One region of the Sphingomonas sp. Marseille-Q8236 genome, then DNA from elsewhere that is predicted to be linked to it. Evidence: predicted binding sites of a transcription regulator. Region 1 holds the regulator's gene; each other region holds the start of a gene.
The links. Region 1 encodes LexA, which represses DNA repair genes until DNA is damaged. Its sites were predicted from a motif close to GTTCCNCNCTTGTTCT; they were not measured.

Region 1 (3,588 bases):
CAGCGTCCCGCCATCGCGACCATGGTGGCCGAGGTGGAGGGGATGGATTGGCTGGCCGCCAGGCAGATCGTGCGGTTGATGCTGCATCCGCTGGAGGCACGCGATGGTCGGGACCGCGCCATCGTCCTGCCGCCCCGCATTCGCGTATCCTTGCCCGAGGAGGATGCGGTCGCCGGACTGGGGGCAGGGGCCCGCATACGCCTTCGCGCCCGTCTGATGCCGCCGGCCGGGCCTGTCGCCCCCGGTGGCCATGACTTTGCACGGGCGGCTTGGTTTCAGGGGATCGGCGCGACCGGGCGCGGCTTTGCGCCGGTGAGAGTAATGCAACCCGCCCCCGACACCATGGGACTTCGTCAACAATTGTCGGCGCGTATCACGTCCCGGATCGCGGGCAGCGCGGGCGGGATCGCGGCTGCGCTCGCCACGGGCGATGTCGGGGCGATCGATGGCGGTGATGCTGAGGCGATGCGCCGCGCGGGGTTGGCGCATCTGCTGTCGGTCAGCGGGCTGCACATCACGGCGGTCGTCGGCATCGTGATGGTGCTGACGGTGCGGCTGCTGGCGCTATGGCCCTGGCTGGCGCTTCGGGTGCGTTTGCCCTTGGTGGGCGCGGCGGCGGGGGCTTTGGCGGCGATCGGCTATACCTGGCTCACCGGCGCCGAGGTGCCGACGATTCGGTCCTGCGTTGCGGCGATGCTGGTGCTCGCCGCACTGGCGCTGGGGCGGGAGGCGATGACGTTGCGCCTCGTCGCGGCCGGGGCGTTGATCGTGCTGGTCTTCCGGCCCGAGGCGTTGGTGGGGGCGAGCTTCCAGCTATCCTTCGCCGCGATCACGGCCATCGTCGCGCTTCACGATCATGCAGCGATGCGACGTTGGTTCGGCCCGCATCCGGACTGGCGATGGTCGATGCTGCGCCATCTGGGGGCGTTGCTGGTGACGGGGCTGGTGGTCGAGGCGGCGTTGATGCCCATCGCGATCTTCCACTTTCACAAGGCCGGGCTTTACGGTGCGATGGCGAATATCGTCGCCATTCCCTGGACGACGTTCGTCGCGATGCCGCTGGAAATGATGGCGCTGCTTCTGGAGCCGCTGGGCCTGGGCGCGCCCTTCTGGTGGATGTTGGAGAGATCGCTTAGCTTGCTGCTGGCGCTCGCCCATCATGTCGCGGCCATGCCCGGCGCCGTGGTGGCTTTGCCAGTCGCGCCCGTCTGGGCCTTTGCGGCGGCGCTCGGGGGCGGACTATGGGTGGCGCTATGGCGTACCGGCTGGCGTTGGTCGGGAATGCCGATTCTAGCCATGGGTTTTGCCGCGATGTTGGCGGCACCGGCGCCGGACCTGATCGTCACGGGTGATGGCCGCCATGTCGCGGTGTCCACCGGCAAGGGCGTTGCCCTTTTGCGCGATCGTGCGGGCGATTATATGCGCTCGACCCTTTCGGAAATGGGCGGCTCCGATGCGGAGCCACAGGCTCTCGCCGATCAGCCGGGCGCGCGGTGCGGGCAGGACATGTGCGTGACCCGGATCGCAAGGGGCAGACGTCTCTGGCAGGTCGCCGCGACCCGTAGCGGTTATGCCGTGCCATGGGACGACCTGATCGCGTTATGCTCCCACATGGACATCGTCATCGCGGATCGCCGTCTGCCCGCCGCGTGTCACCCACATTGGCTGAAACTGGACGCCCCCGCATTACGAGGGACGGGCGGGCTGGCGATCCGGCTCGACCCACCGCGAGTCGATATGGTCCGCCAGCCGGGCGACCGTCACCCCTGGGTGGAGGCCGCTGCCGATCCGGCGAGCCGCCCTCAATCGTAGCGGCGCAGGATGCCCGACAGCTTGCCCTGCACCCGCACCTGCGCGGGCGCATAACGCTGAGGATCATAAGCACGGTTGGCCGGGTCGAGGCGGACCATCGAGCCCTCTCGCCGGAAATATTTGAGCGTCGCCTCCGAATCATCGATCAAGGCGACGACGATCTGTCCATCGCGCGCCACATCGGTCCGGCGGATCAGCGCATAGTCGCCGTCCAGAATGCCCGCCTCGACCATCGAATCACCCGAGACTTCCAGCGCATAATGCTCGCCCGAACCCAACAGCGCAGCGGGCACGGCCAGAGTGGAACTGCCCTCGAACGCCTCGATAGGAAGACCGGCGGCGATCCGGCCGTGAAGCGGGATTTCGACCACGTCATTGGCGGGCTCGGCCAGCGGACGGACCGAGGGACTGCGGACATTGTCCGAAGCGGGAGCCGAAGCCGTTACCGGCTTTTCGGGCCGATCGGGCATCCGCAACACCTCCAGCGCGCGGGCGCGGTTGGGCAGGCGACGAATGAAATGGCGTTCCTCCAGCGCGGAGATCAGGCGGTGGACGCCCGATTTGGACTTGAGGTCCAGCGCCTCCTTCATCTCCTCGAAGGACGGCGACACGCCGGTTTCCTTCAAACGGTCATTGATGAAGCAGACAAGCTCATGCTGCTTTGCGGTGAGCATCGCGATCCTCCGTCCAGAACAGACGTGGAACTTATATGGAACGTTTGGGCTTGCGTCAAGCGAGCATCAGGATTTCCGCCGAGTCGCCCTGGCGCGCCGCCGGAGCATGAGGCGGACGGATCACCAGGCAGGTCGACCGTGCCAAAGTCAGCAGCATCGAACTGTCCTGGATCGCCGCGGCATGGACGCGCCCGTCGATCATCGCGGCGCGAAGATAGTCGATCCTGGGTCCATTGCGGGCAGATCCTCGCCCAGGATCGCGGGGATCGGCGCGGGGGGGGGGGGGGGGGGGGGGGGGGGAGGGCGGGGGGGGGCCCGCCATATGTGCGATCAGCGGGCGGACGAACAGGGTCGCGGTGACGAAGGCGGATACCGGATTACCCGGCAGGCTGAGCACCACCGTCTCGCCTAGCCGCCCTGCCATCATCGGCTTGCCAGGGCGTAGCGCGATCCGCCAGAAATCGATGCTTCCCCCCGCCGCCTTCAGCGCGGGCTGGACCAGGTCGTGATCGCCCACCGACGCGCCGCCGGTGGTGACAAGCAGATCGGCGCGCACCCCCGCAAAGGCGTCGCGCAGGTGCTCCAAATTGTCGGGCAATATGCCGAGGTCGATGATCTCCACCGGCAGGTCGGCCAGCATCGCCCCGAGCATGACGCCGTTCGATTCGGGGAGCGCGGCAGGGTCGCCCATTCCCGGCGGGACGAGTTCGTCTCCCGTCGCAGCGATGGCGACGCGGACCGGCGGACGGACGGGCAGGGTGCCATGGCCGCCGGTCGCTGCGACGGCGATCCGCGCGGGGGTCAGTCGCTGGCCCGCGGCGATCAGCCGGTCCCCCGACGAGAAATCGAGACCCCGGCGGCGGACATTGCGGCCCGGATGCGCGGGACCTTCGCCGGTCAGGATCAGCATCGTGCCGTCGCGGCCGGCTTCCTCCTGGATCAGCACGGCATCGGCGCCGGGCGGCATGGCCGCGCCGGTGAAAATGCGGGTCGCCTGGCCCGGCCCGATGCTGTCGGGGAAGGGACGTCCAGCGGCACTTTCGCCGATCACCGTCCAAGGCCCAGGCATGTCGGCGAAGCGGATCGCATAGCCGTCCATCGC
Region 2 (3,588 bases), on a different contig from region 1:
CATCCGCGGTCGCGCCCGAGGGTGCCCGTATGATCTCGCCGCGTCCGTATCTTGCCAGGGCATGCGCCGCTCCACCCGTATCGGCGACCGCGATCCGTGCGGAGAAGCCCGCCCGTCGGCAGAAGGCATGAAGACGGCGGCAGAACAGCTCCTCGCCGCCATGCAGATGCGCGCAACCGGAAAGATCGATCCAGATCCCGTCGTTCGGCGTCGCCGCTGCGACCGGCGACCAGCGTCGTACGGCGAGCAAGGCCAGGCGATCGAGCAACGCGCTATCCGCCTCCGGATCAGCCGGGCGGACGTCGAGGTCCGATACGAGCGCGCGTGCGTGGGTCGCCGCCATGCCCGGATACACGCCCAGGGCGCGCGCCCCATCGCACGCGGCGACGATGTCTTCTCGCCGCCCGACCTTGCCTACCAACGCCAGCGGCGCGTGCCCCAGCAATGGGAGGGGATGGGGCGATGTCGGAGCAGCCTGCACCATGGCCTTAAACGGATGGCTGGCCGCCTCCGACCGGCGACCGAGTTCGCGTACGGGGGGACGCGCATGCGTTGGAAGCGCTGCGATCTGTGCCTCAACAACAGCCCGCGTCGGCAGCCCTTGCCGCGCCCACCGGGCGCCCGGACGCCATCCGCCGCCCCGGGGCACCGAACAGTCCCCCGGATCGTCGTCGATCGGCACCTCGAGGACAGACCGTTCAGGCTGCTGCAGAGCGGACCGTTCCAGCCGCCTCAGCCGATCGATGGCTAAGGTCGGCAGGAACAGCGAGACGACCCGTCTCATCGCTGCCCTCCACGATCATGGTGAAGCTCTCGCCACCACGTTGGCGGCTGCACTCCAGCGAACAACGCGGACGACCCACCCCCGCGACCGCGAGGCGCTGGGACGAAACGGACCCGATGCGCCAGCGCGTCCAGGCTGCGGACGGCTCGTTGAAGACTTCCTGGCCGAGACGGCGCGCGCGGCGAAGGAGAAGAATGGGTATGTCGGCATCACCCGCGACGAGCTGCAAGCGTCGCGTCGCGACCATTGAAACCTTGCTCGCCTCGGCGACGATCGCACACGGCGTGCCGTCACGCACCGCGTCCTCGACCACCGCCAGGAGCGCGGTATCGTCCCTTGGCTGGGCATAGATCACGCTTGCGGCCGGCAGCCCCGCTTGCTCCAGCGCCGGCGCGTAGAGATCAGTGCGGCAGCTCACCCATAACACCAGACCGCCTGTGGCGATCGCTTCCCGCGCGGCGATGCCGGCGAGGAAGAGCGTTGCGGCCGCATCATCGGCGAGCGAGGGGCTGCGCGGCGTAGCTTCGTGCAACGCCCCCGCCCGTAAGCCCCCTCCCCCCAGCCGTGCGTCGAGCGCCGCGATGCCAAACGGCATGACCCTGAAGTCGGTCGCCGGCGAAGCGATCCTGCGCAAATGGTCAATGCCGGGGACGGCAGGATGAAGGGCGGCGGACATATCAGCTAGACTCAGTGTGTTCCCTTTATGTTCCGTAAAGTTGGCATTCGCGTCAAGACGATTCCGTGCGGCGGCATGGGACGGGTCGTGTGCGATCAAACCCGAGCTCGCCGGTCGATTCTCGCCAGGCCGACAAGAGGGGAGGCCGCCTCCGGCGTGTCGATCCGGTGATGAACACCGGACGGAAGAACGGAGTAACCTCGATGCGCCACCTACCCGCAGCCCGCCTCCTCGATGCTTCCGAGCTGGAGTTTGCCGCGCCATCGATCACGGCCGCCAGGGCGCTCGCCGTGATCATCGCCAGGAAAGACCCGGTAAAGCGGGAGTCGTTGCTGTGGCTTATGGAACAGGCGCACGGCACGTCCTCAGCCGACGGTCGCTGGTCACTGCGCGACGCCTATGACGTGCTGGAACTGGCCCAGGTCCTTTACCTCGCGACCGCGGACTTGCCCGCAGGGCCTGCGGCCTGCCTCGCGGAGCTCAACGGGCTGGTGTCCAACCTGCCGACCCATAGTGTGCGCAGCGAAGAGCAGATCGAGCTCCAGCAATTCTCAACGCCCGCGCCGCTGGCCTTTCTGGCGGCCCTTGCCGCGCGCATCGGGTCCGACGATCTCGTCCTCGAGCCCTCCGCCGGTACCGGGCTTCTGGCAACCTTCGCTCACCGGGCCGGCGCACGCCTTGTCCTCAACGAACTCGACGCGACCCGCGCTGCGATGTTGTGCGCCGCTTTTCCCGACACGACCGTCACCACGCATGACGCCGAGCTGATCCACGACTTTCTCGACCCGGTCATCCGGCCCACTGCGGCCCTGATCAATCCGCCGTTTTCGCGGAGCCTGGGGCGCCATGCCGATCCGCTCGCGGCCTTCCGACATCTCCGCTCGACATTGTCCCGGCTTTCTGTTGGCGGACGGTGTGCGGCCGTTCTCCCCGAACGGGTCGATACGTCAAGTCGAGCCTGGAAAAGGGCGACGGAGGGCTGCGCACTGACGTTGCATCTTGCGCTGCCCCCCAATGCCTATGCGAAGCACGGTACGGGTCAGGCTGTGAAGATCATGGTCCTCGAGAAGGGGCGCTCAGGAGAAGCAGAGCTGATCCGTTGCTCCACCCTCAGCGATGCCCTCGGACATATCGTGGCCTTCCCAGCGCCTACACGGGTCGCGGCGCCTTCATCGCCGGTTCCCAGGCCGTCGTCGTTGCTCGGTGCTCTTGCGGCTCGTCCCCGGCTGGCGACGCCACTTGCCCGCCCTACGCCCTCTGCCGTGATGCGGGACATCTCCTATGCGGTGCTCGACGATCCGGCACCGGTAGGCGAAGCCGCTGGCGTCTACCTTCCCTATCGACCAAGCCGCATTGTGATTGAGGACGCCGCGCAGCATCCAACCGCCTTGGTGGAATCGATCGCAATGGGGTCGATCACCGCACCGCAACCGCATTATGCGCCGAACCTTCCCGTCGCCATTCTCGAAAGCCAGGTCCTGTCGGACGCGCAGCTCGAGACGCTGATCTACGCTGGTGACGCCTTTCAGCGCGACCTTCCCGGCCGATTTCATCCCGGCGAGGAAGGCCTGACCCTGATTCCGGACGATGAAGGTCGCCCGTATCGGACGGGCTTCTTCCTCGCCGATGGAACCGGGGCGGGAAAGGGTCGGCAAGTCGCGTCTATCATCCTCGATCATTGGCTCCGCGGTCATCGCCGGCACGTCTGGATCTCGAAGACCGAAACGCTCCTTGAGGACGCGCGACGGGACTGGACCGCGGTGGGAGGACTCGCACTCGACATCCAGCATCTCAACCAATGGAAGCTCGGTACGGCCATCGGCGCCGGAGAGGGCGTCCTCTTTCTCACCTATGCGACGCTGCGATCGAGCCGCGGCGATAAGGGCAGTCGCCTCCAGCAGATCCTCGACTGGGCGGGTGATAGCTTCGAAGGTATGCTCGTCTTCGACGAAGCACACGAGATGGCCGGTGTAGCTGGAGGCGAAGGCCGGTTCGGCACGAAGGACGGATCGGATCAAGGCATCGCAGGCGTGCGGCTGCAGAACCTCCTTCCACGCGCGCGAGTCCTCTACGTCTCGGCCACCGGTGCCTCCGATGTGAACAATCTTGCCTATGCGACCCGCCTCGG
Region 3 (3,588 bases), on a different contig from region 1:
CGTGTCGCTCGGCCAGCGGTTCGACCAGTGGTTGGCCGGGGTCAGCGTTGTCGCGAGGCCGCCGCCGAGGTCGAGCCGGTCCCACCAGTCGCCGGTCACGCATCGCGCGGCCGGTACCGCTGCCCGGACGACCGCATCATTGCCGAGCGGCATCGCCATTAGGGGATTGTGCGCGGCGTGGAGGCGCCGCAACGTGTCGAGGTCGAGATGGTCGTAATGGGCATGGCTCAGCAGCACGACATCGATCGGCGGCAGATCCTCGAACGCGATCCCCGGCGCGGTCACCCGCTTCGGTCCGACGCGGCGGAACGGGCTGGCGCGCTTCGACCAGACCGGGTCGGTGAGGATGTTGACCCCCGCCACCTGGATCAACAGCGACGCATGGCCGACCATCGTCACGCACAGGCCATCCACGCGCGGCTCGGGTCGTGCGGGCGTGACCGGCACTGACTTCGGCCACTTGGCGGCACCGCCCGCCAGCTTCCAGCGGAGCACCGCGCGCAGGCCCCGGTCGGTGCTGGCCTGCCCCGGGTTGAAGAAGCGCGTGCCGTCGTAGTGATCACTCGGCGGACCGTCATAATAGCGGTTGCGGGCCATGGTCAGGCGACGCTCATCAGCTGCGAGGGATAGGCCGTCAGCAAGCTGAGCGCGTCCTCGACCGGGGCGGTCAGCCAGCGTTCCTGATCTTCGGCCAGCAGGATCACCGGCATCGCCTTGGGGTGCTTGGGCGCCACCAGCGGATTGGGCTCGGTCGTGCAGAAGGCATAGACCCGGTCATGATCCTGATCGACCTTCCATAGCCCGGCGAAGCACGGCACCGCCTGATCCTCGACGGTAAACCACCAGTTGGTGTCGCCGGGTGCCTGCCGATCGGCGGCGGCCTTGGGTTCGGAGAAGCGGGTAAAGGGCACAAGACAACGATGCTCGGCCTTTAGCAGCCACGGCTTCCACATGTTGCTCTGCATGTTCCGGGCGTTCGTCCACCAGTCGTAGAGAAAGGGCAGTTCCCCCTCGTGCGCTGGCCGCTTGCGCGGTTTGCGGGTCGGGAAGCCCCAGCGCATGGTGCTGAGCACCCGTCGGCCCTCCTCGACACGAACGACATAGCCGGGCTTTCCCGGCGCTGCGTAATCCTTCTCGATCTCCAGCGTGTTGCTCGCGTCGTCGACCGCGGCAAGCGCGTCGAAATAGCTGCGAGGATCGACCTGGATATTGTAAAGATTACACATTCGCCTGTTCGATCACGACCGGCAGCGCGAGACAAGCTTCTTCCACGTCGCGGCGTCCGGATAGGGCAGAGAAGCGCCGGTGGGCTGGTCACGCCCGATCAACACATGGGGACGCTGGATGCGTCCTTCCGCCTGGCATGCCGAGCAACATAGCCGTCGAGCAACCACACCCAGCGTCCCGTCCCAACCTCGCCGGTGAAACATCCACCAGAGCGCAACCGCATCGAAGACGCGGACGTGACCGCATTTCGGACAGCTGAGGCGCAGCGTGCGCTTGTGCAGGGCACACTCCTCCAACGTACGCAGACGCCGCCCGATATGATCGTGATCGGCCCCTGCCCCGCCTTCCTGGCTACCCCTTTTGCGGCCCTCTTCTGCCACGACCCTGTCCCGTTCCGATTATCGATCCGCTTCCGCAACGCCTTGACCTGCTTACGGAATCAACGGAACATATAGCGAACATATGAGTCGCAGCAATGATGTCTTCCACCGCCCCACCCCTCGAAACACTGGCCCGCCTGCGGGGCGCTATAGGCGCTGTGCGCGGCAGTGAGGGTGCGGTCCTGCCTTTCGGCATAGAGGCGGTAGACACGCGATTGACGGGCGGCGGCCTGGCGCTCGGCGGTTTGCATGAGACGTCTTCGGCGACACCGACCCTTACAGATGACGCGGCTGCCACGCTGTTTGCGGTGGGAATTGCCGCGCGCGCGGCGGCGCAAAGCGGTCGCCGGGTGCTCTGGGCGCTCACCCGGTTCGATCTCTATGCGCCGGGTCTCGAACAGGCCGGACTCAGCCCTGCCACGCTGTTCTTCGCCGAGGTACGTGAGGACAAGGACGTTCTTGCCGTCATGGAGGATGGCCTGCGCCATGGCGGGCTTGCAGCGGTCGTCGGCGAGGTAAAGCGCGCCGACATGGTTGCGACCCGGCGACTGCAGCTGGCGGCGATGACGGGAAATACCCCTGCCCTGCTTTCGCGCCGCTGGCGCCGACAGGGCACCTGCCCACTGACCGAACTGTCGGCGGCGAGGACACGGTGGCGGATCGCCTGCGCGCCCTCCACGCCGCTCCCCGCCCCAGGGGTCGGCCGCGCACGATGGATGGTCGAGCTGGCGCGCCAGCGCGGCGGCCCGGGCTTCACGATGGAATTGGAGGCATGCGATGACACGGGTCGCCTCGCTCTACCTGCCGCATCTCGCGATCGAGCGACTGCGACGGTTGGAGCGGCCGCGCGCGCTGCCTGAACCGAGGCCCGCGCCTATGCTTCCCATTGACGACGACCCCGGTGCCTGCTCGGTGCCGCGGGGCGGCGGCTGGCGTCCCGGTGCGCGCTGGGCGCAGCAAGGCGCGGCGCGTGGGGCGGTGGAGGAGCAGGTAGCAGCACTGCCGCTGCACCAGCGCCCACCGATGCGCGAGTTGGGCCGCCGGTCCGAGACGGCGGACCATCCGTTCAAACACTCCAGCGCACTGGGCCAGCACAAGGCAGTATCAGGGCCAGCACCCGCGTTGAACCTCGTGCCGATGGTATTGGCCGAGCAGATCGGACAGCGGCAGGTCATCGCCGCCGCTTGCCCGGCGGCGATGACGCTCGGACTGACCCCGGGCATGGCGGTGACGCAAGCGCGGGCGCTGATCCCGGATCTCGACATCCGCCCCGCCGACCGGGCGGCAGATATAGCGTTGCTGGCGGATCTGGCGCTCCATGCCGTGCGCCATTGGACACCGACCGCCGCGGTCAGCGGATCGGACGGGCTGTGGCTGGACCTGAGCGGCGTCGCGCATCTGCACGGTGGCGAAGCGCGCTTCTGCCAGCGACTGGTCCGGTTCTGCCGACGTTTCGGCCTGACCGCGCGTGTGACGGTCGCCTCCACGCCGGGCGCAGCTCATGCGCTCGCCCGTTTCGGTCGCGATGCGATCCTGCTGGTTCCCGGCGGACAAGAGGCCCAGGCGATCGCCCCCTTACCGCCCGCCGCGCTCCGCCTTACGCCGGAAGCGACGGCGGCGGCGGGCCGGTTTGGGCTCGACCGGATCGCCGATCTCCTGCCGCTGCCGCGCGGGCCGCTCGCCCGGCGGCTAGGCATGGCGAGTGTCCGCCGCCTCGACGAGGCACTGGGGCGTGTCCCCGAACCGATCGTCCCGGTGGTTCCGCAAGAGACGCCTATTGCCCGTCTCCGCCTGCTCGAACCCATCGGCACGGCCGAGGCGATCGAGCAGGTGATCGGCGACCTGCTCACCGACCTTATCCGGCAATTGGTGGAGCGTGGCCGCGGCGTCCGGGCGTTGATCCTGACGCTGGAGCGGATCGATGGCAGCGAACAGCATCTGTCGATCGGCACCGCGCGCGCGACCCGTGATACAGGCCATC
Region 4 (3,588 bases), on a different contig from region 1:
CGGTCCATGACCAGCGAAACATGCTCCAGAAAGGCGCCGAGCGACTCGTAATCCTCCATGGCGCGCACGAGTTCGGACAGATTCTCCAGCCGCCCGGCCGCCTCGGCGGATTTTTCGTTCTGATACATCGCAGTGTAGCCGCTCTCGTCCAGCATCTGCCGGGCAAGTTCGGGATGGGCGAGGTCGCGGGCCATGTCGCGCCACCGGGCGATGTCGCCGACCAGGTTGCCCAGGCTGCGGCGCGCCTGCGGCGTCAGTTCGTCGGTATCAAGGATACGGGCCGAGGCGATCGTCAACGGCAATCCCTCCGCCCGGGCAAGTTGGTGAATCTTTGCCAAAGCCTTGTCACCCAGGCCGCGCTTGGGAACATTGACGATCCGTTCGAACGCCAGATCGTCCGAAGGCTGGTTGACGATGCGTAAATAGGCGAGCGCGTCGCGGATTTCGGCGCGTTCGTAGAAGCGGAAGCCTCCGACGATGCGGTACGGCATGCCGATCGCGATGAAGCGATCTTCGAATTCGCGGGTCTGGTGCGACGCGCGAACCAGAATGGCGATGTCGCCATAGGATGTGCCGGAGCGTTTCGCCGCCTCGATCTCCTCACCGACACGCCGCGCTTCCTCGGGGCCGTCCCATACGCCAAGCACGCGAACCTTTTCACCGACATCCAATTCGGTCCAGAGGGTCTTGCCCAAACGCCCGCCATTGTTGGCGATCACGCCCGATGCTGCGCCCAGGATATGGGGCGTGGAACGGTAATTCTGTTCCAGCCGGATGACCTTTGCGCCGGGAAAATCCCGCTCGAACCGCAGGATATTCTCGACCTGCGCACCGCGCCACGAATAGATGGATTGGTCGTCATCGCCCACACAGGCGATATTCTTGCGCGCCTGCGCAAGCAGCCGCAGCCAGAGATATTGGACGCTGTTGGTGTCCTGATACTCGTCGACCATGATGTAGCGGAAACGCTGCTGATAATGCTCCAGCACGTCGCGATGGGTCTTCAATATGGTCAACATGTGGAGCAGCAGATCGCCGAAGTCGCAGGCGTTCACGCTGCGCAGCCGCTCCTGATACTGCCGGTAGAGTTCGGCGCCTTGCCCGTTGGCGTAACGCTCTGCCTCGCCCGCATCGATGTCGCCGGGCACCAGCCCCTTATTCTTCCATTCGTCGATCAGGCCGCCCAGCGCGCGGGCGGGGAAGCGCTTTTCGTCGATGTCCGCAGCGACGATCAACTGCTTGAGCAGACGAAGCTGATCGTCAGTGTCCAGGATCGTGAAGTTGGATTGCAGCCCGACCAGTTCGGCATGGCGTCGCAACATCTTGGCACCGATGGCGTGGAAGGTGCCTAGCCACGGCATCCCCTCCACCGCGTCGCCGACCAGCCGACCGACCCGTTCCCGCATCTCGCGCGCCGCCTTGTTGGTGAAGGTGACGGACAGGATCTCGGAAGGCCAGGCTTTGCGCGTGTAGAGCAGATGCGCCAGCCGCGCGGTCAGCGCCGCCGTCTTGCCCGTACCCGCCCCCGCCAGAACCAGGACCGGCCCGTCCGTGGTCAGGACCGCCTCTCGCTGCGCCGGATTGAGTGTCCGCAGATAGGGATAATCGGCGAGCTGGGCGGCGGGATCGGGGTGGGCAGGAGTCATCGCGAACAGTTAGGGAACGTTTGCAGGCGGGGCAACCATCCAGTGTGCATCGGAAGAATTGTTTCCCCGGCTGCGAGCCTTACCGAACCCGATCCTTCTGGGCACCGCCGCCTCAGAATGCGACCTGCAAACTCCGCGGCACGTTCCGGGATGGGAATACGCCAAGTCTGGCGTCATCAAATTGTCACCAGAGAAGCGCAACGGGGGATCACCATGACATCCTTTGCACTCGCCGGTGGCCAATCCGAATCGCGCGCTCGTGGTCCCCGTCTCGATGCCAGCCTTCATCCCATGGGGCGCTGGATATTCGCGGGCCTGTTGGTCGGCGGGCTGGCCTATGCGGGCTACAGCATCGCGCTGGACACGGCGCGGGTCGGAGAGCCGATGGCGATCGGCGTCTTCGCCTTCTTGGGCCTTGCGCTATTGATCGCGCTGGGTTTCGAGTTCGTGAATGGCTTTCACGACACCGCGAATGCGGTCGCGACGGTGATCTATACCCATTCCATGCCCGCGCCGCTGGCGGTGGTCTGGTCCGGCTTCTTCAATTTCCTTGGGGTGCTCTGCTCGACGGGGGCAGTGGCCTATTCGATCATCACGCTCCTGCCGATCGATCTGATGCTGCACGTCGGGTCGGGGGCGGGCTTTGCGATGATCTTCGCGCTGCTGTTGGCGGCAGTGCTGTGGAATTTGGCGACATGGGCGGTCAGCCTGCCCAATTCGTCCAGCCATGCGCTGATCGGATCGATCCTGGGCGTGGGGCTCGCCAACCAGATGCTGTCCACCATTCCCGGCACGTCGGGGGTGGACATGGCACAGGTGCAGAAGGTGCTCTCCGCGCTGCTGTTCAGTCCGCTGATCGGTTTCGGCGCTGCGCTGCTGCTTCTCCTTGTCATGAAGCGTTTCCTGCGCAACGATCGGCTGTATCGTGAGCCGGAAGGCGATACGCCGCCGCCGCGTGGCATTCGCGCACTGTTGATCTTCACCTGTACGGCGGTCAGCTTCGCGCATGGCGGCAATGATGGGCAAAAGGGCATGGGCCTCATTATGCTCATCCTTATCGGCTGCGCGCCGACCGCCTATGCGTTGAACCGGACGTTGCCGGAAAGCGCTATGCCCGCATTCGTACGAAGCGCGCAGACCGGCTCCGCTGCCTATGCCGCCCATGGCGCGGGCGGAAATCCCACCATCGACCAGGCTCGTGCGATCGTCGTCGCCGGCGTCCGCGCCAAGGCGGTAGACAAGCCCGAAGTCTATACCGGCCTTTCCGTCCTTTCCCGCGACATTGGCGAGCGGATCGGCAATTACGGGGCGCTCAGCCGCGTGCCCGCCGCAATCGTACCCAATTTGCGCAACGACATGTATCTCGTCCTCGATACGACGCGCATGATCACGAAGAGCGAGACGGCCAAGAGCCGCTTCACCGCAACCGAGATCGAATCGCTCAACGGTTATGCCACACAGCTGGAGCGCGGCACGCGCTATATTCCCCTGTGGGTAAAGGTGACCGTCGCGCTGGCACTTGGCCTTGGCACCATGGTGGGATGGAAACGGATCGTGACGACGGTCGGAGAACGGATCGGCAAGACGCATCTGACCTATGGCATGGGAGCCGCGGCCGAGTTGACCACCGCCGCGACCATCATGATCGCGGAGTTCATGGGGCGGCCCGTGTCCACCACCCATATCCTGACGTCCGGCGTGGCGGGCGCGTCGGTCGCCAACGGAGCGGGGCTTCAGGTTCGTACGATCCGCAACATGATCCTGGCCTGGGTCCTGACCCTGCCGGCCGCGATGCTGCTTTCCGGCTTGCTCTACTGGATGCTGCTGGGTTTGGCTGGCGTGGTCGTGCGCTAAGTCCGCGATCGAAGCGTTCTGGTCGGGATAGGCCTTTACGTATTCGTTTCGTTTCTGCACGGGCGGAGCATGACTCACGCATCGCCCC

Region 2: the regulator LexA is predicted to act here: its motif matches at 1,479-1,494, upstream of ACWPWT_RS20175 (ImuA family protein).
Region 3: the regulator LexA is predicted to act here: its motif matches at 1,672-1,687, upstream of ACWPWT_RS14865 (ImuA family protein).
Region 4: the regulator LexA is predicted to act here: its motif matches at 1,649-1,664, upstream of ACWPWT_RS17755 (ATP-dependent helicase).

The regions. Positions count from the first base shown of each region.
Region 1 is NZ_CBCOPO010000001.1:2,466,048-2,469,635, forward strand. Features, by position in the region: gene ACWPWT_RS11805 (ComEC/Rec2 family competence protein) at 1-1,812, shown strand, start outside; gene lexA (transcriptional repressor LexA) at 1,803-2,486, opposite strand; gene ACWPWT_RS11815 (molybdopterin molybdotransferase MoeA) at 2,542-3,588, opposite strand, start outside.
Region 2 is NZ_CBCOPO010000003.1:243,484-247,071, forward strand. Features, by position in the region: gene ACWPWT_RS20170 (Y-family DNA polymerase) at 1-484, opposite strand, end outside; gene ACWPWT_RS20175 (ImuA family protein) at 699-1,460, opposite strand; gene ACWPWT_RS20180 (strawberry notch family protein) at 1,664-3,588, shown strand, end outside.
Region 3 is NZ_CBCOPO010000002.1:548,678-552,265, reverse strand. Features, by position in the region: gene ACWPWT_RS14875 (MBL fold metallo-hydrolase) at 1-597, opposite strand, end outside; gene ACWPWT_RS14870 (SOS response-associated peptidase family protein) at 600-1,226, opposite strand; gene ACWPWT_RS14865 (ImuA family protein) at 1,703-2,467, shown strand; gene ACWPWT_RS14860 (Y-family DNA polymerase) at 2,385-3,588, shown strand, end outside.
Region 4 is NZ_CBCOPO010000002.1:1,136,528-1,140,115, reverse strand. Features, by position in the region: gene ACWPWT_RS17755 (ATP-dependent helicase) at 1-1,646, opposite strand, end outside; gene ACWPWT_RS17750 (inorganic phosphate transporter) at 1,860-3,500, shown strand; gene ACWPWT_RS17745 (MFS transporter) at 3,570-3,588, shown strand, end outside.